Regions from separate parts of the Bacillus sp. V33-4 genome, predicted to be linked through region 3. Evidence: riboswitches for the same ligand, from Rfam matches in the RefSeq annotation. Region 3 holds a riboswitch; each other region holds the start of a gene.
What was found. A riboswitch is a leader RNA that binds a small molecule or an ion and turns the genes downstream of it on or off. The one in region 3 is predicted to bind S-adenosylmethionine.

Region 1: linked by a shared signal. The riboswitch ahead of mtnK (S-methyl-5-thioribose kinase) and the one ahead of CVD23_RS12155 (Fur-regulated basic protein FbpA) in region 3 are both predicted to bind S-adenosylmethionine.
Region 2: linked by a shared signal. The riboswitch ahead of CVD23_RS10460 (methionine biosynthesis PLP-dependent protein) and the one ahead of CVD23_RS12155 (Fur-regulated basic protein FbpA) in region 3 are both predicted to bind S-adenosylmethionine.
Region 4: linked by a shared signal. The riboswitch ahead of mtnW (2,3-diketo-5-methylthiopentyl-1-phosphate enolase) and the one ahead of CVD23_RS12155 (Fur-regulated basic protein FbpA) in region 3 are both predicted to bind S-adenosylmethionine.

The regions. Positions count from the first base shown of each region.
Region 1 is NZ_PGVC01000032.1:78,865-84,907, reverse strand. Features, by position in the region: gene CVD23_RS12585 (carbon-nitrogen family hydrolase) at 1-781, shown strand, start outside; SAM riboswitch class I at 893-1,050, shown strand; gene mtnK (S-methyl-5-thioribose kinase) at 1,142-2,308, shown strand; partial or broken gene CVD23_RS12575 (DUF2087 domain-containing protein) at 2,354-2,731, opposite strand; gene CVD23_RS12570 (methylated-DNA--[protein]-cysteine S-methyltransferase) at 2,725-3,234, opposite strand; gene CVD23_RS12565 (PAS domain S-box protein) at 3,240-5,060, opposite strand; gene CVD23_RS12560 (thiamine pyrophosphate-dependent enzyme) at 5,276-6,043, opposite strand, start outside.
Region 2 is NZ_PGVC01000026.1:39,288-45,330, forward strand. Features, by position in the region: gene metC (cystathionine beta-lyase) at 1-79, opposite strand, end outside; gene CVD23_RS10460 (methionine biosynthesis PLP-dependent protein) at 76-1,185, opposite strand; SAM riboswitch class I at 1,256-1,373, opposite strand; SAM riboswitch class I at 1,780-1,887, shown strand; gene CVD23_RS10465 (YezD family protein) at 1,986-2,102, shown strand; gene CVD23_RS10470 (phosphoadenylyl-sulfate reductase) at 2,185-2,901, shown strand; gene CVD23_RS10475 (inorganic phosphate transporter) at 2,914-3,993, shown strand; gene sat (sulfate adenylyltransferase) at 4,055-5,203, shown strand; gene cysC (adenylyl-sulfate kinase) at 5,224-5,823, shown strand; gene CVD23_RS10490 (nitrite/sulfite reductase) at 5,839-6,043, shown strand, end outside.
Region 3 is NZ_PGVC01000031.1:10,600-16,642, reverse strand. Features, by position in the region: gene CVD23_RS12170 (AAA family ATPase) at 1-616, shown strand, start outside; gene CVD23_RS12165 (STAS domain-containing protein) at 821-1,840, shown strand; gene CVD23_RS12160 (alpha/beta hydrolase family protein) at 1,950-2,759, opposite strand; gene CVD23_RS12155 (Fur-regulated basic protein FbpA) at 2,774-2,938, opposite strand; SAM riboswitch class I at 3,060-3,165, opposite strand; gene CVD23_RS12150 (aldo/keto reductase) at 3,333-4,160, opposite strand; gene CVD23_RS12145 (hypothetical protein) at 4,294-4,641, opposite strand; gene CVD23_RS12140 (FdhF/YdeP family oxidoreductase) at 4,950-6,043, opposite strand, start outside.
Region 4 is NZ_PGVC01000032.1:85,435-91,477, reverse strand. Features, by position in the region: gene CVD23_RS12625 (electron transfer flavoprotein subunit alpha/FixB family protein) at 1-62, opposite strand, end outside; gene CVD23_RS12620 (electron transfer flavoprotein subunit beta/FixA family protein) at 101-919, opposite strand; gene CVD23_RS12615 (aspartyl-phosphate phosphatase Spo0E family protein) at 1,380-1,628, opposite strand; gene CVD23_RS12610 (1,2-dihydroxy-3-keto-5-methylthiopentene dioxygenase) at 1,925-2,458, opposite strand; gene CVD23_RS12605 (methylthioribulose 1-phosphate dehydratase) at 2,479-3,111, opposite strand; gene CVD23_RS12600 (2-hydroxy-3-keto-5-methylthiopentenyl-1-phosphate phosphatase) at 3,108-3,770, opposite strand; gene mtnW (2,3-diketo-5-methylthiopentyl-1-phosphate enolase) at 3,770-4,993, opposite strand; SAM riboswitch class I at 5,092-5,198, opposite strand; gene CVD23_RS12590 (pyridoxal phosphate-dependent aminotransferase) at 5,270-6,043, opposite strand, start outside.

The DNA of each region.
Region 1 (6,043 bases), on a different contig from region 3:
ACTATCAATAGCTTGTATTCAAATGGACATTGCTTTTGGCAATCCAGACCAAAACTACCAATCTGCGAAACAGCTGATTGCCGATGCAGCAGAACTAAAACCCGATATTATCGTCCTTCCTGAACTTTGGACGACCGGGTACGATCTGAGTCGGCTCGATGTAATTGGCGATCAGGACGCCAACAAAACAAAGTCCTTCTTGAAGAATGCAGCACTGCAACACGGTACCGCTTTTGTCGGCGGGTCTGTTGCGAAGAAAACGGCTGAGGGGATTTTTAATACGCTCATCATTGTCGATAAGCATGGAGAGGCAGTCCATGAATACAGCAAACTGCATCTTTTTCAGCTTATGGACGAACATCTGTATTTATCGGCGGGCAATTCGAAGGGCCTGTTCACGCTGGAAAACAGGCTCCTGTCCGGTATGATTTGCTACGATATCCGCTTTCCGGAATGGATTCGCGCCCATACGGCACAAGGAGCGGAAGCTTTGTTTGTCGTCGCTGAATGGCCGCTTGCCCGCCTCGCCCACTGGAGAGCCTTGTTGATATCACGGGCAATCGAGAACCAATGCTATGTCATTGCCTGCAACCGGGCAGGATCCGATCCGAAAAATGCTTTTGCCGGACATTCAATGATTATTGATCCGTGGGGGGAAATCATTGCGGAAGCCGGCGAAGACCAGGAAATATTGCATGCTGAAATTGACCTGGATGAAGTACGTCGAGTAAGAGAAATCATCCCGATTTTCTCAGACAGAAAACCGGAATTCTATAATTAAGTGCAGATTTTTGCCGGCAAAAATTTTTAAAAAAAAATGATTGACATATCACTTTTTGCATTGATATGATGATCAACAAGTGAAGAACAATTATGATTTTAAAATAGTACTCTCTTATCAAGAGCAGGCTGAGGGATTTGGCCCGATGAAGCCCAGCAACCGACCGTAATGCCATTGTGAAATGGGGCGCTAAAATGCGCCGGGGATTGATAATCTCCTAAGGCACGGTGCTAATTCCAACAGAAGGATTTTCTTCTGGCAGATAAGAGGCGTGAAGAATATAACCTTCAAGCCTCTTTCACATTGAGAAAGAGGCTTTTTCATTTGCTGAAAAGCCTCCACACTAAGGAGGAATAAACGATGGTCTTATTACAAAATACAACATACGAACCTTTAACCGAAAGCTCAGCCGCCGCCTTAGCGATTAGATTGCGGTTATTTCCTGAAGGTTCTGTTTTAACCGTATCAGAGATTGGCGATGGCAACCTGAATCTTGTCTTTAGGATTTCAGATCACGAATCCGGTCAAAGTGTGATCATCAAACAAGCATTGCCCTATGCGAAAGTCGTTGGTGAAAGCTGGCCGTTAACGTTAAAAAGAGCGACAATCGAAGCAAATGCATTGTCTGTTTTTAAAAAACTGGCACCAAATTATGTTCCTGAAGTCTTTTTTAGCGATGAGATCTTTGCCATTACTGTCATGGAGGATTTATCACATTTAACAATTGCGAGAACCGGATTAATCCAGGGCGAGGATTTCCCACTTCTCCCCAAGCATATCGGTGAGTATCTCGCTAAAACGCTGTTCTTTACTTCTGATTATGGCTTAAAGCCTGCAGAGAAAAAGGAGCTAGTTGGCAAATTTATTAACCCGGAGCTGTGTAAAATCACGGAAGACCTGATTTTTACCGATCCATTCTTTGATGCGCCAACCAATGACTTTGAAGAAGGTCTGAGGAAAGATGCCGAGAAGCTCTGGGCAGATGAAGAATTAAAGTTAGAGGCAGCCCTTCTCAAAAAGAGCTTTTTAACCGAAACAGAGTCATTGCTGCATGGCGATTTGCATACTGGAAGCATTTTTGCAAATAACGATGAAACAAAAGTCATCGACCCTGAATTTGCGTTTTATGGGCCGGCTGGCTTTGACCTTGGCCAAGTCGTGGCGAATTTGCTATTTCAACAGATTGCCAATCCCGAAAAACAGCGGAAAACATCTTCCCAGATAAGAGTGTTTTGGAAGACTTTTTCGCAGGAGTATTCAAAACTATGGAAAGAACAGAATACAGATCCGCTTTCTTCAAACGATCGCTTTCTCGCTTATTTACTTGAAAAATATCTTCAGGATGCTGCCGGATTTGCCGGTTGTGAGCTGATCCGACGGACGGTTGGACTGTCACATGTTGCCGACTTGGATGGCATACAAGATAAAGTCAAAAGGCTTGATGCAAAGCGGACAGCCCTTCAGCTTGGCAGTAAGTTGATTAAAAATCATCGCACTATTAAATCGATTGAAGACCTGATTGGTTAAACTCATCCAGCCGCTGAATGCAGTTCTGCGGCTGGAAATTTACGCTTAACCGTCGATTTTTACCCACATCTCTTCTGGATTCACTTCATATATTCCATTATCCCGGTACATATAATGATTGATAATAAACTCACGGCGGATCGTTGCATAATCTTCGTGAAATTTTTTTATATACTCATTTAGTTCCTTTTCCGCATATTTTTTTCCTGTTGTTAAACCCCGGATCATATATTCGAATACGATTAATTTCTTCTTCCTTTGGGCCGGAATGTTTTTCAGCTTCCCATCGCGCGTGAAGAAGTTATCAATTACCTTTTGTCTTTCGATATTCGTTTCGGCCATTTCCTTTATTCCCTCCCTGCCCTTCTCAATCTGCTCGACTAAAGCACTTGCATGTTGTTTCAGGACTGATTCATTTAAGTGCTTACTGAACCTTTAAACGAAGCTTTTTCGTGGCGAAGCAGCTTTTCTTTAATATCGGTTCTCGTGCCTGCATAGCCTGTCAGTGTTTTATTTTGGCCGATGACACGGTGGCATGGAATGATAATCGGGAATTTGTTTGCCTTGTTGGCCTGGCCGACTGCCCGCACCGCTTTCGCTTTGCCAATAGTTGATGCAATATCCTGGTAGCTTTTCGTCACCCCGAAAGGAATCGCTTCAAGCTGTTTCCAAACTGCTTGCTGAAAATCTGTGCCTGTTATGTCTAGCGGCAATTGAAAACTGCTTCGCGTTCCGCTAAAATATTCGCCAAGTTGTGTGACGGCAGCAGCCAGGACTGGATTATGCGGATTTTCTGAGAGATCCTCCCCGGTTTCATGTTTATCAAAGTCTTCTTTCCCTATATGTACAGCGCTCAATTTCCCGTTTTCAGCGACGATGAATAACAAACCGATCACGGTCTGCAGTCTAGTATATTGCCTGTTCAAAGTCTCTACCCCGCCTTCTTTAATGGTAAAAAAATATGAAAGATTGTCCCTTTGCCAAGCTGGCTTTCCACTTCAATGCTTCCTTGATGCTCTTCAATGATTTTGTAGCTCACCATTAAACCAAGTCCTGTTCCCCGCTCTTTTGTAGTATAAAACGGTTCGCCAAGCTTTTTCAATTTTTCTTCGGGGATGCCGGGTCCTTCGTCCTGCACATATATATGGATTTTATCGCCTGCGGCCCGCTTAACTGAAACAGTAATATAGCCGCCTTTCGGCATCACTTCAATCGCATTTTTGATAATGTTGATAAACACCTTTTTGAGCTGGTTTGGCTCACAAAAAAGCAGCGGGAGTTTATCTTGATAATATGTTTTAAATTGCACGTTATGCAAGACAGCCTGGGCAGTCAGCAACTCAACCGTTTCCTTAACAATTCTCGTAACATCCGATTCTATAAATTTTACTGCCTGGGGTTTTGCGAGGATCAGAAATTCATTGATTATTGAATCTATTCTTTGTAATTCACTTGTGATCACCTGAAAATACATCTCATGTTCATCCTTCATATTACCCTGAAGCAACTGGATAAACCCTTTTAGCGCTGTCATTGGATTTCTGATTTCATGGGCAATTCCAGCGGCAAGTTCTCCAATAACCGTTAAAGTATCAGATTTTCTGAGCTGTTCTTCCATCTCCAATTTTTCTGTTATATCTTTAAAAACAATTAGATTTAAGCCCGACATCAAGTTGCTTTTTGTTGAAAACTCAATGTGCTTTTTTGTTTCTTTTTTTATCCTAATCTGCACCACACCGTTCAATTGACCTTGTTGCAGAAGGGTATCCATATGTTCCACTTGTTCTTGCCGGCTCAGTCGGCACTCTGTCAGCAATTCCGTCAACGATTTACCGACAATCTCTTGTCTGGAAATCCCGAGCATATTTTGGCCGGTCTGGTTAATATCAATGATCTCAAAATGATTATTCCATAATATAATTCCTTCAAGTGCACCTTCAAAAATCTTCCGGAACTTCAACTCGCTCTCGCGAAGCTCTTTTTCCATACGATGGCGTTCACTGGCGTTGCGAACAATGGTTATATTAGATCCATCAATATGGAGCTTGGACGTAAATTCAAGTAATTTTTTTTGTCCGTTTGGCATTAGAAAACACAACTCATCACGGATGGCACCCGTTTTCTTTAACAAATCCATTGTTTTATGGAAATGATCATCTTTTGAATAAACAAAATCCGTTAGCTTTCTCCCCAGCAAATTCTCCAATGGACATTCAAATATTTTGCATGCAGCCTGATTGGCCCGGGTCACTATTCCACAGCCATTCCAAAATATGATCCCATCAAGCGCTTCTTCAAATAGATCCTGGTATAAATCTTCATTTTTCCTAATTTTCTTTTCGATGATTTGTTTCTCGGTTACATCCCTCATTATACTAATATACTGATCCTGCCCAACAGGGAGTTGGCTTGTATTAATTTCAAAATAAGTTAATTTTTCATCATAGGCAATCGGCAAAATTCCTCTTGCGCTTCCCTTTTCCTCCAATAGCGCCCAAATCTTCACCAGCTTAAATTGATATTTTTTAGGAATTAAAGATTTCAACGGCATTCCGATTAAAAGGTTGCTGTCAATATTAATATGCTTACAGAAAGCAGAATTCCCAGCCGTTATGTTTCCCTCTCTGTTAAATATAATCATTCCATCTGGAGCATGGTTAAACTGTTCTGTCAACAATCGATTTGCGTGTTCGAGGGCAGCAACTTTTTCTTTCAGGAATTGATGTTCTTCGTATGATATTGCTCCATTCACTGTCTTGCCTCCTTGCCAATCTTCAATAGATAAATATTTCGACATTTAACAGGGAAAATCCTGTCTTTTCCATCAAGCATTTGCCATTCGCAAACCTTTTTATCTTAACTTGAACATAAGCATTTCGTTTGCCTGTACACCGTATCGACGAACTAATTTTCTTAAGTAAATGAAGAAAAGCGATGCCGTTATCTGCATCGCTTCTCCTGATTTTTTTACAGTAAAATATTCTCATGCTTTGCTGATAAACGCTGCCAGCGCTTTTCTACTTCTTCTTCAAAGTCTGCCAACAATTGCTTGTTTTCTTCCTTCAATAAATGCTTCGTTTTCCCCATTAATTTTAACCATTCTGACAGAGGAATGCGTTTATTTTTCTTGTCAGGGTCGTAAGTAATAGCCGTGATTCCCTGTTCGACTTCATATAGTGGAAAGAAACAGGAATTAACGGCAGCCTCGACAATTTTTTCGCCAAGGCGGTCATCAGACTTCCAATTTAATGGACAGGTTATTAATATTTTCCCGTAAACTGTGCCAACATTTTGGGCATACCACTGTGCTTTTGCAGCCTTTTTAATCAAGTCCTGCGGAAATGCTTCTGTTCCGGTAAAAACATACGGGATGTTCGCTGCTGCCATAATTTGTGCTGTATCTTTATGATGAAATGCCTTTCCCTTTTGGCTCTTCCCGACATTGGAAGTGCTTGTCATGTGTCCCAGCGGTGTCGAATAAGACATTTGCGAGCCCGTATTCATGTACCCTTCATTATCATACTCAAGTATGATCAGTTTATGGTTTCGCAAAGCAGTTCCAATCGCTGATCCCATCCCGATATCCATTCCTCCGTCACCGGTAATCATCACAAAGGTCGCATCATCCGATACTTTAATTTCTCCCCTTCGCTTCAACTCCAGAAAAGCTTCAACTGTTCCTGACAAGGTGGCAGCGCCGTTTTGGAAAAGGTTGTGGATCATCGTTTGTTTGTG
Region 2 (6,043 bases), on a different contig from region 3:
CAGCACCAGTTGCCTGATCCGTTTTCTGGCTATTATGCAGAAGCCTCGTTTCAAAATGTATTTCACTGCTCACTTTCATAAGGTAGCCTCCTCAACGACGGATCTGAATGCTTGCTCAAGGTCATCAATTAAATCATCCACAGCTTCTATGCCAACGGAAAATCTTAATAAACGGTTGCAGACCCCGGTTTCGATTCTGATTTCCTCCGGGATATCCGCATGTGTTTGCGTTGCGGGATAAGTAATAAAGCTTTCGACACCGCCAAGGCTTTCAGCAAATGTGATCAAGGATAATCCTTTTAAAAAAGGGTTCACCCATGTCTCATCCTTGATTCTGAAAGAAATCATCCCGCCTCTGCCGGGGTAAAGGACATCTGTTACACTTTCATGGCTTGAAAGGTACTGAACAAGCTTCTTTGCATTCTCCTCGTGTTTTTCAATCCGGAGCGCTAAAGTTTTCATGCCGCGGATTAACAGCCATGAATCAAAAGGGCTGAGCACTGCGCCCGCTGCATTATGGTGGAATTCAAGAGCTTCACATAAATCGTTACCTTTGGCAACAATCAACCCGGCCAGCACATCATTATGACCGCCGAGGTACTTGGTGGCGCTATGTATGACAATGTCAGCGCCGAGAAGGAGGGGCTGCTGGAGAATGGGTGTATAAAATGTGTTATCGACAATCAGCAATAATCCATGCTTTTTGGCCAGCTCTGAAATAGCGCCAATATCGGTTTGCTCCATTAGGGGATTGGTTGGGGTTTCAATAAAAATGGCTTTCGTTTGTAGAGTTATTTTTTTATCCAACTCCTCAACACAGCTTGTGTTGAGGTATTGACACGTTAATCCCCACTTCCTGAAACCGTGTTCAAGCAATCGATATGTGCCACCGTATAAATCTTTGCTGACAATCCACTCATCGCCTGATTGAAACAATGATAGCAATGTGGCAATCGCTGCCATGCCCGAACTGCAGGCAAAACCCTGGTCACCATGTTCAAGGTCTGCGATCGCTTTTTCGAGGAGCTGGCGGGTTGGGTTGCCTGTTCGGATATAGTCATAGCCGGATGATTCGCCGATCCCTTCATGCATGTAGGCCGTAGAGAAGTAAACAGGCGGACTTACCGATCCTGTAATATCGCTCCTGTTGCCGATTTGGGCCAGCTTCGTATCTATTTTGTACATTGCCACCACTCCTTTAAGAAATAAAAAAAGCCTTCAAGAAGAAGACTTTGTATGCTGGACGCAGCCGTTCTTCTCATCTTTCAAGTTCATAAAAAACTTGCAGGATTTAGCACCTTTTCAATGCTATTAGGGCATTGATGGTTGCTGAGGTGTCTTCGGGCCATTCCCTCAACCTCTCTCGATAAGAAATCGTTTGTATTCAATTGACTAAAATTTACAACATCCACATACTTGTGTCAACCATTTTTTAAAAATTAAGAAAATCACTCTTTTTTAAAATAGGGTGGACGTAGAGAATTGAGATAGTCTTTCATGACGGTTTACGAGCCGCTAAAAATGTCAAATCATCAGATTTTGAAAAAATTTTAAATTGTCTGTATTGCATCATATGTACGTACCAGGGAAAGAGAAACTTAAAAATTACGATTGACAACTAACTGGTATCCTGTTAATTTAAATAGAACTCATCGGAATTATAGGAATTAATCTTTTTCGTAGCTTTGATCGGTTCTACTGGACTAAATTCCTATTTTTCATTTCAGTACTTTAAAGTATTGACATGGAATTCCTTTGTGTTAAAATTTAGAAAAAATAAACTTATCCAGAGCGGCGGAGGGAATTGGCCCGATGAAGTCCGGCAACCTGCTGAACAAGCAAGGTGCTAAATCCAACAAAATGTGAAACCATTTTGGAAGATAAGGTAAACATATTCTTACCTGATGAGTCTTTCCGAAGTGGAAAGGTTTTTTTATTTAGAAGGAGGGGCTTGCTTGGGAAAGAAAGTAAATCAGTTCGATGAAATTTATTCGCATTTGCAGGAAATCCTGGCGGGGATGAAGTACGGTTCAATCACACTGGTTGTTCAGGACGGTGTAGTCGTGCAAATTGAAAAAAATGAAAAACTTAGAATTAAGTGAGCTTGCTGACTAGATAAACTAGAGGCAGTTTTAACCTTACCGGTTAGAACTGTCTCTTTTTTTGGAATTTGGAGGGATTGATTTGGCGCAATTAATCACGTATCAAAATTTTGATACATTTTCGGCACTGGACTTTTCGTATGCTAACGAGACAAAAGGGGCCTTAGACGTTCTTAAGTGGGCGTATTCGCATTATGGAGAGGGAAACCTTGTTTATGCCTGCAGTTTTGGGATTGAAGGAATTGTCTTAATCGATTTGATCTCCAAAGTAAATGAAACAGCGAGAATCGTTTTTCTCGATACTGAACTTCATTTCGCGGAGACTTACAAGTTAATTGACCAAGTGAAGGAGAAATATCCGCAATTAGTCATTGAACTGAACAAACCCGATTTGTCTCTGGAAGAACAGGCGCACACATACGGGGATGAACTATGGAAGAGCGACCCGAACAAATGCTGTGAACTTCGAAAAGTTACTCCGCTTAACAGCGTGCTCTCAGGAACAGCGGCATGGCTGTCGGGATTAAGGAGAGAACAATCCGAAACAAGGAAACATACACAATTTATCAATAAAGACCACCGCTTTCAATCGGTGAAGATTTGCCCGCTCATCCATTGGACGTGGAAGGATATTTGGCGTTACGCCCACAAAAACAATTTGCCGTATAACATTCTCCATGATCATGGTTACCCAAGTATCGGCTGCAAGACGTGCACTGCACCTGTTTTCAATAGCGGGGACTTGAGGTCAGGCCGATGGACCGGCCAGAATAAAATTGAATGCGGACTTCATCAATAAGAGGTAATCAATATGATCCTAACTTATATAACTTGTATCGTCGCCCTGTTTTTTGCGATGAATATTGGAGCGAGCGGGGCAGCGGCTTCGATTAGCATCGCATACGGTTCGGGCGCTATTCCAAGCAGGAGAAAGGCATTGGTATTGTGCGGAATTGCTATTTTTGCCGGGGCTGCCGTGGGCGGGAGTGAAGTGGTCAAAACGATTGGAACAGACATTATTCCGCAGTCGCTGCTGACCGTAAAAGTGGTGTTGATCATCCTATCCTCAGCAGCCATATCTTTATTTATCGCCAACCTGATGGGGATACCGCTCTCGACCAGTGAAATTACCGTTGGATCTGTTGTCGGTGTGGGAATTGCCTATCAGGCTTTGTACATCAATAATATTTTGGTCATCGTCAGCTTTTGGATTATCGTTCCTGCTGCAGGGTTTGCGATTGCACTTCTGTTAGGAAAGTTTATAAAAAAGCTGGAGAAGCACTATCCGGGCTTGAAAAATGAAAAGATGCAAAAAACGCTCGCTGTATTTGTGATCATTGTTGGATTCTTTGAAGCTTTTTCAGCGGGCATGAACAATGTTGCCAATGCGGTTGGGCCGTTGGTAGGCGCTGGAATCGTACCGATTCATACAGGTATTCTCATTGGCGGCTTATTTATCGCCCTCGGTGCGATATTTATGGGCGGGGGTGTCTTGCAAACAAATGGGAAAAAGATTACTAACTTCTCCTTGCTGGAAGGCGGCGCGATTTCAGGAACCGGGGCATTCCTGGTTATCCTTGCTTCCATTTACGGCCTGCCCGTTCCGCTGACACAGGTAACCAGCACAGCTATTATTGGAATCGGCGCATCGCAAAATGGATGGGGTATTTTGAAAAAGAAAATCATCAACAAAATTCTTAAAGTATGGATCGTTTCGCCAATCGTCTCGCTGGTGGTTTCATACAGCTTTGTGAAGATATTTGTCGAGAGTGACCTATATTCTGTGATTGTTTTATTCAGTGTTTGTGCTGCAACGCTTGGAACGCTTAGCTTGGCGAAAACAATAAGAGAAGACGGTAGGATTATTTATGAAAAAGGCGGAGGCATCTAGCTGAAAAACCTATTTTTCCTATAAGGATACTTGATTTTGAAAAGGACAGGAGGAAATTAATATGACATTAAGCTTTCCGCATGGGGGAACATTAATCAATCGCTGGAATCCTTCATTTGATTATAAAAAAATTGCCAAACAGATTGAGCTGGATGGAATCGCATTAAGTGATCTTGAATTGATTGGGACAGGCGCATACAGTCCGTTAGATGGGTTTATGAGAAAGGAAGATTACGAATCTGTTTTACATAGAATGCGCCTCTCGGATGGTACAGTGTGGAGTATTCCCATTACGCTGCCGGTTACGGAACAAGAAGCAATCAAGCTTTCACTCGGCGATGAAGTGCGGCTGGTCAGCAAGGACGAGACATACGGAATCATGACGATCTCCGATATCTATTATTCGGATAAGCATGAAGAAGCGCAATCTGTCTACCGGACACGAGAGCTTAAACATCCAGGGGTAAACAAACTTTTCCAAAGAGGTGATGTCTATATCGGCGGGCAGATTACCCTTATAAAACGGATCGAGCGGAACGATTTTCAGTCATTCTACTTAGATCCGCAGCAAACGAGAGAAATATTTGCGGATAAGGGCTGGAAAACCGTCGTTGGATTTCAAACGAGGAATCCCGTCCACAGGGCCCATGAATATATCCAAAAGACGGCGCTCGAAACGGTTGATGGATTATTTTTAAATCCGCTCGTTGGTGAAACAAAATCGGATGATATTCCCGCTGATGTCAGAATGAAAAGCTATCAAATTTTACTTGAAAACTATTATCCGCTCGATCGTGTGTTTCTGGCTGTATTTCCAGCAGCGATGCGGTACGCAGGGCCGCGTGAAGCGGTGTTCCACGCAATCGTCCGGAAAAATTATGGCTGTACCCATTTTATAGTCGGCCGTGATCACGCCGGGGTTGGCGATTATTATGGCACTTATGATGCACAGAAGATTTTCAGCGAATTTTATCCGGAAGAATTGGGGATTACCCTATTATTTTTTGAACACAGCTTTTACTGCTCTAAATGCGAAAATATGGCGTCAGCGAAAACATGCCCGCACTCAAGCGTGGACCATGTCATTCTTTCGGGAACAAAGGTAAGAGAATTGCTGCGAAATGGCGAAACCCCTCCAAGTACCTTCAGCCGCAAAGAAGTGGTCGAAGTGTTAATTGCAGGATTACAGGAAAATGCAGTGAGAGCATAACGGATCGGGGAGGATTATTTTTGAGTAAAAGTTCACATATCACCTGGCATGATTTATCGCTTTCAAAAGAGTTAAGAAGAAAGCAAAACGGTCATCACAGTTTTGTCATCTGGTTTACTGGCTTATCGGGATCAGGAAAATCGACTGTTGCCAATGAGGTAGCGAAAAGGCTCTTTGACCAGCGAATCAATAACTATGTGTTAGATGGTGACAACATCCGTCATGGATTGAATAAGGATCTTGGTTTTAGCGACCTTGATCGAAAAGAAAATATTAGAAGGATAGGAGAAGTTTCCAGGCTGTTTATTGATAGCGGCCACGTGATTTTAACGGCTTTTATTTCCCCTTTTCTAGAGGACAGGCAGCTTGTCAGAAGCCTTCTCGAACAGGATGAGTTCATTGAAGTATATATTAAATGCCCGCTTGAAGAATGTGAAAGGCGCGATCCAAAAGGCCTTTACCAAAAAGCGAGAGATGGTCTTATCCGGGATTTTACCGGGATAACTTCTCCCTATCAGGAACCGGTGGAACCTGAGATTACAATTGAGACAGACCTTTATACAGTCGAAGAAAGTGTTGAACAGATCATTGATTATCTTAGATTAAAAAAATTTATATAAACTGGGGGAATTGAAATGGCTTATGAAAAGTTCTGGGCGGGCAATCCTGCAATCAACAAGACTGAAACGAGGAAGCTCGAAAAAGACGGCTTAAAGATTTATGATGATATCCCTTATTATGCCGAGCATGGTTTCGCATCGATCCCAACAGAAGAATGGGATATGTTCAAATGGGCCGGATTATACTTACAGCGCCCTAAGGAAGACGGTTATTTCATGA
Region 3 (6,043 bases):
CGGACAGGATTCGATCAAAAAAAATGATCTGGATTACGCTTTAGACCGAACGATTCTTGGCAGCACGTCACGGACATTACAGGATGCTGAAACGAAACGGCGTGTCGCTATTCATGAAGCTGGACATGCTCTTGTTGCCGCTTTAACAAAACCTGGCTCTGTCAGAAAAGCAACCATAATCCCGCGTGGAGATGCGCTTGGTTATGTGGCACCAATTCCAAAAGAGCTTCATCTGTCTACTACAAGCGAGCTTTTGGATCAAATCGCAATGATCCTCGCCGGCGGTTTGGCAGAAAGATTGCATTTAGGCGAGCATAGCATTGGGGTCAGCGGCGATGTCAAACAAGCGAAGCACATGATCGAGCAAATGGTTGACACCGGCTTGCTTCAGGAAGGTTTCTCGTTAACCTTTAATAAAGGGGAAAAAGAAGCGAAAATGCAAGCATTATTTGACGACGCCCTTGAAAAATCACAAACTTTAATCAAAGCACATGATTTCCAATTTCGTAATTTAGTAGCAGCCCTTCTCAAACAAGAGACACTCGAAGGCTATGAAATTGAGAGAATTATTACCGAAAGAGAAGTTATTAACAGTGACGAATTATTAAATGTCTAACAATCGGTCCCTGCCCGGGATCGGTTTTTTTGTGCGTTATATGTACAAGCGTGAACAATTATTATTAATACCGATATCGAGAAAATCTTGTTTTATGCTGGACCGAGAATTTTTTACCATCAATAATTCAATCCTTTCTTTTTTGCATTATCGTTTAATTTATATATAATGAATGCAAATATACGTTTGAGAGGAAGCAGGCAATTGGAAAACAAACCTTTAGAAATCGATGCAGGCGGATTAAATTTTCAATGGGATCTTGAGAATGGAACCTTTTTATTCGAAAAGGACGATGCAGTCCTATTTTGGATTTCGTCGGCAATGAAAACTTTTTTTGATGCAATTGAAGAAGTTTCTGGCGATGATGCAGCAAATCTTGTGATTCAAGCTGCGGGCTTTCGACAGGGAATCGTTGTTGGTGAATATTTCCAGAGTATGTCTTTACGTATAGAAGCAATCGTTTCAGCACTCACAAATACATATGCTTCTGCAGGCTGGGGCCGAATTGTTGTAGACGAAATTAGTGAAACCGACAAGACGGCTGTTATTCGAATGAAAAACTCATGGGAATATAAAATTAATAAAGCCCAGGAAAAGACCCGTGCCGGATCTTTTCTTCCCAGCCATTTTGCAGGCTTGCTGTCTGGTCTGTTTGGCGAGAATATCGGCTATAACATTCTCCAGAGCCAAATTGAGGGCGATGATTTTTGCAAGTTTGAATACTTCCCTTCTACCGTCACTGTTGACCAAAATATTCACCAACTTGCGAGAAGACGAGAAACAGAAGAGATTGAAAAGCTGGAAAAACTTGTTGAAGAACGAACAAAAAATTTAACGGATTTAATTAGCGATATTTCTTCACCGATTATTCCGGTCTTGGAGGAAATTGTCGTTGTTCCCCTGCTCGGTCAATATGATGATCTTCGTTCCGATGAGCTAATTGAAAAAACACTGCACCGCCTCCCCCATTACCAGGCAAAATATTTGGTTCTTGATTTGACGGCTTTACATCAAAGCTTGAATAATTATGCGATTGATTTAATCGTTAAACTTGCAGCTGCTGCCAGGTTGATTGGAACAGAGACGATTTTGGTCGGTATGTCTGCGGAGATCAGCATGCAAATTACGGAAGTAAAAGTGAAATTAAGCCAATACCATTGTTTTCAGACTTTGCAGCACGGCATTTACTATGCCCTATCACAACAAGGAAGAAGAATATTATAAAAGATCAGTGCCGGCTTTTAGTCGGCTCTGCTTTTTGGTGAGTGTAAGGGAACAATTAATAAGAAAAGCATAAAGCCATCATAGTTGTTATGCTTTTTGGTTAAATTTGTTAAGAAACATCAGAGAAACTGGATTCACTTTTTCTGGCTTTGATCCATGCCCTTGTCACCGAAATTAATTTAGAAAAGTGCTCAGCATCGGAAAATGTATGATTGGCACCGCTGATTTCTTTCCTTTGACATGTTCCTTTCCCTCTTTTAGAAAAAGCTTTTTCGTAGAGACGGCAATACTCTACCGGAATTTCATCATCATTGGTTCCGTGAATAAGCAGTACATTTCCGGTCAATTCCCGCGCCACGGTTAACGGCTTATACTTTTCCAAAGAGTTAAAAAAGTTATCTGTCAGGTAATAACCCAAATAGTCTACATGGCAAGATTTTGACAACTCCTGCAATCTCTCTTTCCCGACAATCATTTTAATATCAATGTCCGGATTTGCGACTGCTGACCAAAGAATCAGGTTACGAACTCTTGCATCCCCTGCTGCGGTCAACAAGGCCACCGCCCCTCCAAGACTGTGCCCCAATAAAAACACTTCTTCCACAATGAGGGCGTTCTGCTCAAAAGCATAATCAATAACTGCTTCTGTTTGCTCAATCAGCTCACACAAACCATTTTTTCCATATTCACCAGAGCTTTCTCCACATCCAGCATAATCAAATCGCAGCACGGCACATTGATCAAGATTTAAATGTTGAGCCGTTTTAACAAACAGACGATCGACACCGATCCTGCTCCCGGTAAACCCATGGCAAATGATGACGAGTGGATAGGAAGCCCCTTGCTGAAATGATACGGGAAAATCAATCGAAGCAGCAAGCATTTGATTCTTCCATGGTATATTTATGTGACCGATCATAAATCCTCTTCCTCTCATTCAAAAATTTTTACATTCATAATTCTTTCATATTCCTCCGTGAGGTCATCGAGCGATAATTCAAACAGTTGGCGGTCCCCTTTTTTATAAATGCCGAGGTCCAGCAGCTTGGCGATGAAAATTTCCTTTTCCAGTTCGGCAGAACAATCTATTTTTTTCACTTTATACTTGCTCCTATTCTCATTTATTCCGATTGGTTTAGTGGGTTTTTGGTAAAATAAAAACCCCTTCCTATCGTCCATTCCGTAACAATAAGAAGAGGTTGGCGTTATATCCAATCCTGTCTTATCTGCCAAGCATAACGCTTGTTGGAATTGGCACAGTGCTCTTTAAGAGTCTGCTGCCGAGGTATCAAAGGGCCAAATCCCTCCACCTCTCTGGATAAGAAGTAAACATATGCGGTTATATTGTCATTTACTATATATGAAACGAGATTAATTGTCAATTTTTTAATGTGACAAAACCAGAATTTGGGCAACGCTTATCAAGAGAATGGGTCATCCATATATTCTCAATAACAAAACCGTTTTTCCTTTTATGAAATCAATTCTGTCATTAAAAATCAAAATTGTCTGGATCTGCTCCGACGCGACGGTTTTCATTTAACGAGTTTATCTTTTCCATATCGTCCCGTGAAAGTTCGAAATCGAAAATGTTCGCATTTTCGATGATCCGATTTTCATTGATTGATTTAGGAATCGTAACTATTTCTCTCTGCAAATCCCAGCGAAGAATGACTTGTGCAGGTGATTTATGGTATTTAGCGCCAATTTCCTTCAGGGCATTGTTATTGAGCAATTCACCTTGTGCCAATGGTGACCATGCTTCCATTTGGATGCCTTGATTTTTGCAAAACTCATGCAGCTCAATTTGTGCAAGCAATGGATGCAGCTCAACCTGATTGACCATCGGTTTAATTTCTGCATCTGCAAGAAGATCCTGTAGGTGGTGGATATGAAAATTACTTACGCCAATTGCGCGAACTCTTCCATCTTTATAAAGCTGCTCGAGAGCTCTCCAGGTTTCTTTATACTTCCCTTTGACCGGCCAGTGAATAAGATACAGATCTACATAGTCAAGCTCCAGCTTCTTTAAACTCGTTTCAAATGCATTTAGCGCAGAATCAAAGCCTTGGTCCGCGTTCCAAACTTTTGTCGTCACAAACAACTCTTCGCGGGGAACGCCCGATTCTTTGATTGCCTGGCCGACTCCTTCTTCATTTTTATAAACTGCAGCAGTATCAACGCTCCGGTAACCCGCTTTTAACGCGGCCTTGACCGACTCGATGACTTCTTGACCCTCTTTGACTTTAAATACACCGAATCCGAACCATGGCATCTTTACTCCATTATGTAACGTAGTCGTATCTGTCAGGCTTCTCATACTTTTTTCCTCCTTATAAAAATTTCCATTTCATTTTCTCATATCTCATTCGAATTATGAAATAATTTGCTCGTTTTAGGAAAAAATTAAAAACCCATGCAGGGACACCGACACGGGCAGAAATTATATAAATTTAGAAGGTTTGCACTGCATGAGTGGCCACTGGATTTGTTTCTTTCCGTTTTACTTCATCGATTTTATGTACAAACATTTGAAATACTTTTCTTTTTTCGTCAAGTTCACGCATATAATCCTTCAATTCCTGGTATTTTTCTTCAAAAGGCTTATGGTATAGCTGGCGGATATGATTAATAATCTCATCATTAACCGTCGATTGAATCACTTGTTTTGTAATGCCGTATTTATATGAATACACCTTGAGATCTTGCTTTACTTCTTCATACTCTTTTTCTACGGCATCAAGCACTTCAGAAATTTCTTCTTTCCACTCATCAAGCGATTTTTGCAAATATGATTCCATAAATACCTCCAAGTTCTGCTATTAGTATTCATAGTTTAGCGGATTTATTTTACAAGCTGTTAACGATAACGTTACATTGATGTTTCATGTGGATTTTTGTTTTCCCCGAGTAGTGATCGACTTAAAACTAGCAACAGCAGGAAGTGGGTATAATGAACCGGATATTAAGCGAACCCCATTTAATAACAGGACTTTCTTTGGGAAGACATCGTAACAAATTTGGTCTGCTCACCCTCTCAAACCAAAAAAGATCCGGTTCAAAAAATCTGACCGGATCCTAAAAGAATATATTATAGAAGAAACCCGACTTAGTCGACACTCATTTCTAATTCTTCTACTCTTTTTTCAACATACTTTCTATCTTTCTGGGCATGGAAGGTGTCTGCCTTTTCTAGAATCACACCTGTATTGTATTCAGGAATTTGCGAGTACTTTTCATATACACCCTTTGGAAGAAGAACATTTCCTTCCGGCCAATAGACCGCGATATTGCCGGATTTGATATCTTCAAATTTGGCTCGTCCTTGATAGGTGCCAAACTGGTTATACGCAACAACTGTATCACCTTCATTAATCCGCAATTTTGCTGCATCTTCTGCGTTCATAACGATGTCATAACGGTCAGCCCCGTTGAATGAATCTTTGTCGCTATAAACCATTGAGTTGAACTGTTTACCACGGCGTGATGTTACATAGAAATGGCCTTCCGTTTTGCGGAGTTCTGGAATTTCGATCGACAAAAGATTTCCTTTTCCGTTTGGAGTCGGAAATAATCCATCTTCACACAGCCACGCACCGCCCCATTGAAAAACGTCACCGCGATTTTCCAAATGCTGAATTCCGTCATAATACGGATTAGCTTCAGCAATTTCCGCACGAATTTCTTCAGCATTATTGAAATGGATGAGATGCTTTTTCTCAGGAAACACTCTTGAAGCAAGATCAACATAAATTTCCCACTCTGCCCGAGCTTCTTCAATACGCGGCCCGTCAATTTCTGAACTAAAGTAAACCATTCGTTCAGTACTTGTTGAAGTTCCTCCGCCCGGCTGTTCGTAGCGGGTCATCGCCGGCAGCACAATCACTTCATCCTGCGCGTCAACAAGTGTAGAAGTGTTAAAGATAATGTCCTGATGGACACGTAATTCAACATTCTCTAATACTTGTTTCATAAAATTCGGATCAGGCATCGTTTCAAGGAAGTTGCCTCCGCTTGTAAAGAATAGTTTCACCTTGCGTTCATGGTCGTCCGGGAGCATGATATTTTCAAGCGTCTGCCCGACTGTATCCCCCTGCCAACGCGGAATCGGGAATTTCCAGACCTTTTCAACTCTTTCAATGTTTTGCTCGTCAAAGTCTCCGCCCGGCATAACAAACGGATCGGCGCCCATTTCTCCTGATC
Region 4 (6,043 bases), on a different contig from region 3:
GAAACTCCTTCAATGATTCCTTCGTTTTGTTCAATGAAGATCCAGACACCTCTATGTTCCATTGTAGCAGGCCACCTCGCCATTATATTATTGTGAATAGTTAAGCTTGTACTTTGAATAACCCCTTTTTATCTGCCAGGAGGTCCAATAATTGTGTTACTTGATCTTCTGGTGCACCTTCAAGCCGTTTCCCTCCATCAGGCTTTGGAGGTGAAAACATTTTGCCGACAATCGTTGGCGAGCCCTTCAAACCAAGCTGTGTCCGATCCACGTCCTCCAAATCGTTTACGGTCCAGATCACTGGCTCATACCTCGCTGCTTTCAGCATATTTGGAAGCGGCGCATATTCGATTGCGTTTATTTCTTTTTCCACAGTAAGCAGACACGGCAATTCAGTCTGAATCAATTCGTAGCCATTGGAGAGCTTTCTTTTGATTAATACGCTTCTTTCTTTCTCGTTTATTTCCGCTACTTCAATCACATTTGTAACGGGCGGTATATCGATTCTTCGGGCGATGCCAGGCCCGACCTGCCCTGTATCCCCATCAATAGCGTGTTTTCCGCAAATAATCAGATCAATCGGATCCTCCTTTGATATTCGTTCCAAGGCCTTCGACAATGCGTAGCTAGTTGCGAGCGTATCTGCCCCCGCGAAAGCTCTGTCAGAAATCAAATAGCCCCTGTCGGCTCCGATTTCAATGCTTTTTTTAATGACGGCAGTCGCCTGGGGCGGACCCATTGATAAAACGGAAATGGTACCGCCTGTTACCCTTTTAATCCGCGCTGCTTCCTGGACAGCGTGCGCATCATACGGATTTAAAATTGCCGGGGCACTGCGGCGGTCAAGGGTATTCGTTTTCGGATTGATTTTGATAATTTTTGTATCTGGAACTTGCTTGACACAGACGACAATATGCATATATCTCATTCCCTCCCTTTTATAAAGCCATAACGAAAGCGCTTTCCTTATAAATATTTATAAAATGTCTGTATTACGATATATGAATCGCAACACGGGCATAGTACAAACAAATGAAAACAATCCATTCGAATAACGTTAATATCTTAGTGCACCAACTGCTGCTGTGATATAAAATGAAAGAGTTCTGGAGTAGATCATAGGCTGAAAGGTCAACGGGTTAATAATAATAATCAATTGGAAATCAAAGTAACCTTAGTATTACTATAAAAAAAATTCACAGATTAACAATGACAAAAATCACATCTGAGCGAATTTTTGTAATATTTAAATTGGGTAATTCATATATATGAATCTTTATGGATGAAGTTCCAATTGAAGTTTTTCCATCCGAAGAGGGGGATCTATGTGTATGCTTAGTCCAGCACGATAAAAGGGACCACAATGGTCCCTTTTTACATTAGATTAATTTACAAATGGGAGTAAGAGCTTTTGGCCAGACGATCATTTGTTTATAGGGTAATCTGCTTTCTTCCCAGCCTTTCTGTCCCTTATGTATTTTAATCTGAAATTGGTAAATGAGCTGATCAAGCTCCTCGCTGCAGCGAATCGTTTCTTCACTTGTAAAGCCGTTTATTGTCGCACTTTCAATCATGCACTGTCTTTTCCTTTGGATTTCTTCCAGCAGTTTGTTTCCATTCTGATACAATATTTATCCTCCTAATCCTACCCCTTAGCTTTCCGGTCCGGTTTTTCTTCCGGTCTATCTACATTTTTTTGTATACTGAAGAATTATTACAGCAATTTCTATAGTTGTAAATAGATTCGCAAAATTAGACAAAATATTTTTTATATTTACTTGGATTCGACATAATCCTATCCAGACTATGATCATTTTCGACAAATTTTTCTCGATTCTAAAATGTTAGTCGACTGGATCAACTGCAGCATTTATTTTAAAATTAAAATAGCTCCCACCGCAAATTGCGGGGGAGCTGTTTGATTTTATGAATTAATCTCCTGTGTTTCATAGATCGGCACCCAGCCTTCAGTAGTTACAAATATCCGCACTGCGACTACTTTTCTGTCGTCTTGCAGCGTAAAGTAATGACGGATATTTTCAGGCACCGAAATCAGGTCGCCCGGGTTAAGGAAAACCTCAAAAAATTCGCCGTCTTTTCCCTGGATGATAAATACTCCGTGTCCGCTGACAATAAAACGGACTTCATCATCTGTGTGGTGGTGCTCCTGCTGGAAGTTTTGCAGAAGCTGGTCAAGATTCGGCGTGTTTTCAGAAAGAGAAATGACATCATGTGCTTTATAGCCCCTGCGAGCTGAAATATCGCTGATTTCATCCTTGAAAACTGCTAATATTGCATCTTTCTCTTCGTCAGACAATAGGAATTTTTCCTGGAGGTGAGCTGGAAGCTTGTTGATGTCCCAATTCTCATAAATGACTTCCTGGCTTTCCAGAAAGGCTGCTACTTCTTCTTGATTCACTAATTTTTCACCAGTTTTTTGAAATACAATATGTGCCATACTACTTCTCTCCTTTTCTATTAAACTGCTTTAATTAGCTCGGGTTTATGCTCCAGTAGACGAAGCGTGTAGCGAAACAAAAACTCTGAGGCTTCCAGAAGCTTTTTCGCCTCAAAAGCACTTTCACCCCAGACGGTAACGCCATGATTGCGAATCAAAACTGCGCCTTTTTGCGCATAAACATGCCCGGCAAATTCCCGGGCCAGAGCAGGAATATCGGCGTGATTAGGAATGATTGGAATCGTAAGCACTGCATCCTCATCCCATAAATTGAAGGCTTTGATTAATTCCTGGCCTTTAAATGTGACTTCTCCCCTGTCCCCGAATAGTTCTGAAATGACATTATTATCAACTGTATGGACATGGAGGCTGCAGCAAGCATTCGTGCGCTTGTAAATTTCCGAATGGAGCAATGTCTCCGCCGATGGTTTTAAATGGGTAGCTTCAGCAGGTCTCCCGTTTGCATCAACAAGCAGAAAATCTTCACTCGTGCGTTTCCGTTTATCTTTACCGCTCGCGGTTACAAGAAAAGTCAACGGATCCGCGCCTACTTTAATGGCCAGGTTTCCGCTTGTCCCCATAAACCAATCACGTTGTGCAAGTTCATCTTTGACGTCGGCGAGCTCCTGCCACCTTTCCTGAAGAAGACTCATGCTCTCACCCCTATCTTCTCTCTTATAGAATCGATGCAATCAAAGAAAGTATTAAATGGTTTGTAAGGAAGCCCGAGCTCTTCACATTTCCTGGCAAGTAAGTCCCTTGCAAGAATAAAATCAGCTTGCTTGGCTGCCTCGACATCTGTGATCGAATCACCAATGACAATCTTATCGAGATTTTCTCCATCCAGGCTGCGGATGACAGAAGGTTTGCAGCAGCCGCAGCCGTTGGAGCAGTGACTGTCACAGCTGTGAGGCCACAGTATCTTTATTCTTTCAGCGCTGAAATCAGATCCGTTACAATATAAGCCTGTAATTGGTCCAGTCCCCTCCAGAATCGGCTCTACAAAAAAGTCGATTCCGCCACTGACAATATAAAGCGGGATATCTTTGTCAGCCAAAAAGGCGGCAAACTCCTTAAATCCAGCCCTGATTACTGCATGTTCAACCGCAAATTCAATAATCTCCTCCTTTAGAGAGCTGGGGAGGAGCGAGAATAGCTTTCCCACACCTTCCTTGATCGAAATTTGCCCGGAAAGAATCTGCTCCTTCAGCTGTTCCGACTCGGAAGGCGCAAATTTCTGCATGATCGCAATAATATTGTCCTGCTCGGTGATCGTCCCGTCAAAATCGCAAAATACAGCAAGCTTTTTCATTATGCAGTCACCTCTTGATGGCCCCATAGTTCGATCGCTGCCCGCAACTCATCATGCTGTTTTGCTTTATCCAGCAAAGATTGCCCATTTAAAACCGCTTCGATCGCTTGCCTGAATGCAAGGCCGCCCCCTTTTGCGCCATCCGGATGACCGTGAATACCGCCGCCTGCGTTTATTACGCTGTTATTTCCAAAGTCTCTGTACAATAATGGCACGAGGCCTGGATGAATTCCTGCCGACGGCACTGGAAACACTGGTTTAAACGCATCTTCTGTTGTCAAAGCCTCTGCGATTGACAAAACCTGTTCTTTTTCAAGGGCAACCGAGCCGTATGGAGACGGAAACAAAGATAAATCCGCTCCTGCATATCGCAATAATTTTCCTAATAACAACGAATAAGACAGTCCATATACCGATGATGAAGCGAGTGCACCACTGACAGCCGGATGGGCCATAATCGGCAAGGCAATGCTGTCGTCCTCCCGCAATTCCTGAAGGATATCGAGTCCGTAAGCAAAAACATTGAACAATAATAGATCCGCCCCAAGCTCGGCTGCCTTTTTCGCCTTATCCCTGAGAGCCGATGAGCGGCCAGTCAGGTTCACCGCATATAAGGTCCGCTGTCCTGACTGCTCATAGATTTCCGTTAACACCTTTTTCCCTTCGGAAATTCTCGCTGCAAACGGAGCCAGATCGTTCTCGAACAAAATTTCGTCATCCTTGACAATATCGACTCCACCCAGAGCTTGTTCTTTCAGCTGCGCAAGCAAGTACGGCAAGTCCCTGCCGATTACGCCTTTATAAATACTCATTAGCAACGGCCGGTTATAAACATTTACTTTTTCACGAATTCCCTCAATTCCAAAACGGGGACCGGGAAAAAGGGCTTTCAAGGAATCACTAAACTGCAAGTCTATTAATTTTATTTTTCCATCCAGTGATAACTTCCCAAAAACGGTTGTTAAGATCGCCGGTAAATCCGCTGAAAAATTTACAGCAGGGTAGGCAATTTTAATCAGTGCCTTTGTTTCCTCTTTGCTGCTTTCTTCCGAAAGACCTTCGACAGAGACAACACGCCCTTTGTGCTTTTTCAATTGTTTTTGCTCTAAGTAGGGCAGAGTTGTCCATGACCCTATCGTCAAGCCGAGGGCAATTTCCTCTGCTTTCTTCTCGGGATTATGTTTAGCATCATAGACTGAATATGTAGCAATTATTTCACTCATGCCGATCATCCTTTCCTTAAACGCGAGGGCCAACTTTTTCATTTTGGCCACAAAAAAACCTCTTCAGAAAGAAGAGGTTAGCATCTCAAACTAACATCTCCTTATCTTTCAGCGAATGCTGCAAGAATTAGCACCGTGCCTGGAATAATCCAAGTCGGTTGCCGGGCTTCATCGGGCTCGTCCCTCCGCCTGCTCTTGATAAGAAAACGATTTTCATATAATCATGTTCATGATAGTTCAAATTAATTTGGATTATCGCAGGAAATTTCCCAGTTGTCAATCCCCTTTATCAAATATTTCTAAAGATTCGATTCTTCTGACTGCTTCCTGCAATCGTTCTTCCGAGGTTAATAGCCCTGCTCTGACATAGCCTTCACCCCATTGCCCAAATCCTATTCCCGGTGCGACCACAATATGGGCATTTTCGAGCAAATAGTCGGAAAATTGCTGGGATGTAAACGCAGGCGGTACTTTTAGCCAGGCGAAGAATGAACCTTTTGGCGCTGCAACCTCCCAGCCTATCGATTGCAGCCCGTTAATAAACGTGTTTCGCCGCGATTCATATAATTGGTTCAGTTCCTCTACACATTCCTGCGATTCCAGTAAAGCTGCTGCCGCCGCTTCCTGTACTGCTCCAAAAAGGCTGACATAAAGGTGGTCCTGAAGCAAATTGATCGCACTGATTACGCTTTTATTACCAATAGCGAAACCAACTCTCCAGCCGGCCATGTTATACGTCTTCGATAAAGTGTAAATTTCAATGCCGACTTCCTTGGCGCCTTCCGCCTGCAAAAAGCTGATTGGTTTTTGCTGATCAAAACCGATTGCTCCATATGCGAAATCATGGACAACGCAAATGTCATGCTGTTTCGCAAGCGTTACGGTCTCTGCAAAGAACGGAAGGGTCGCAGTTGCTCCGGTCGGATTGTTCGGGTAATTCAGGAACATTAACTTTGCTTTTGCTAATGCGTCCGCGCTTAAATCATGATAATCAGGGAGAAAACCGTTCTGCTCAAGCAATGGCATATACAACATTTCCGCTCTCGCCAA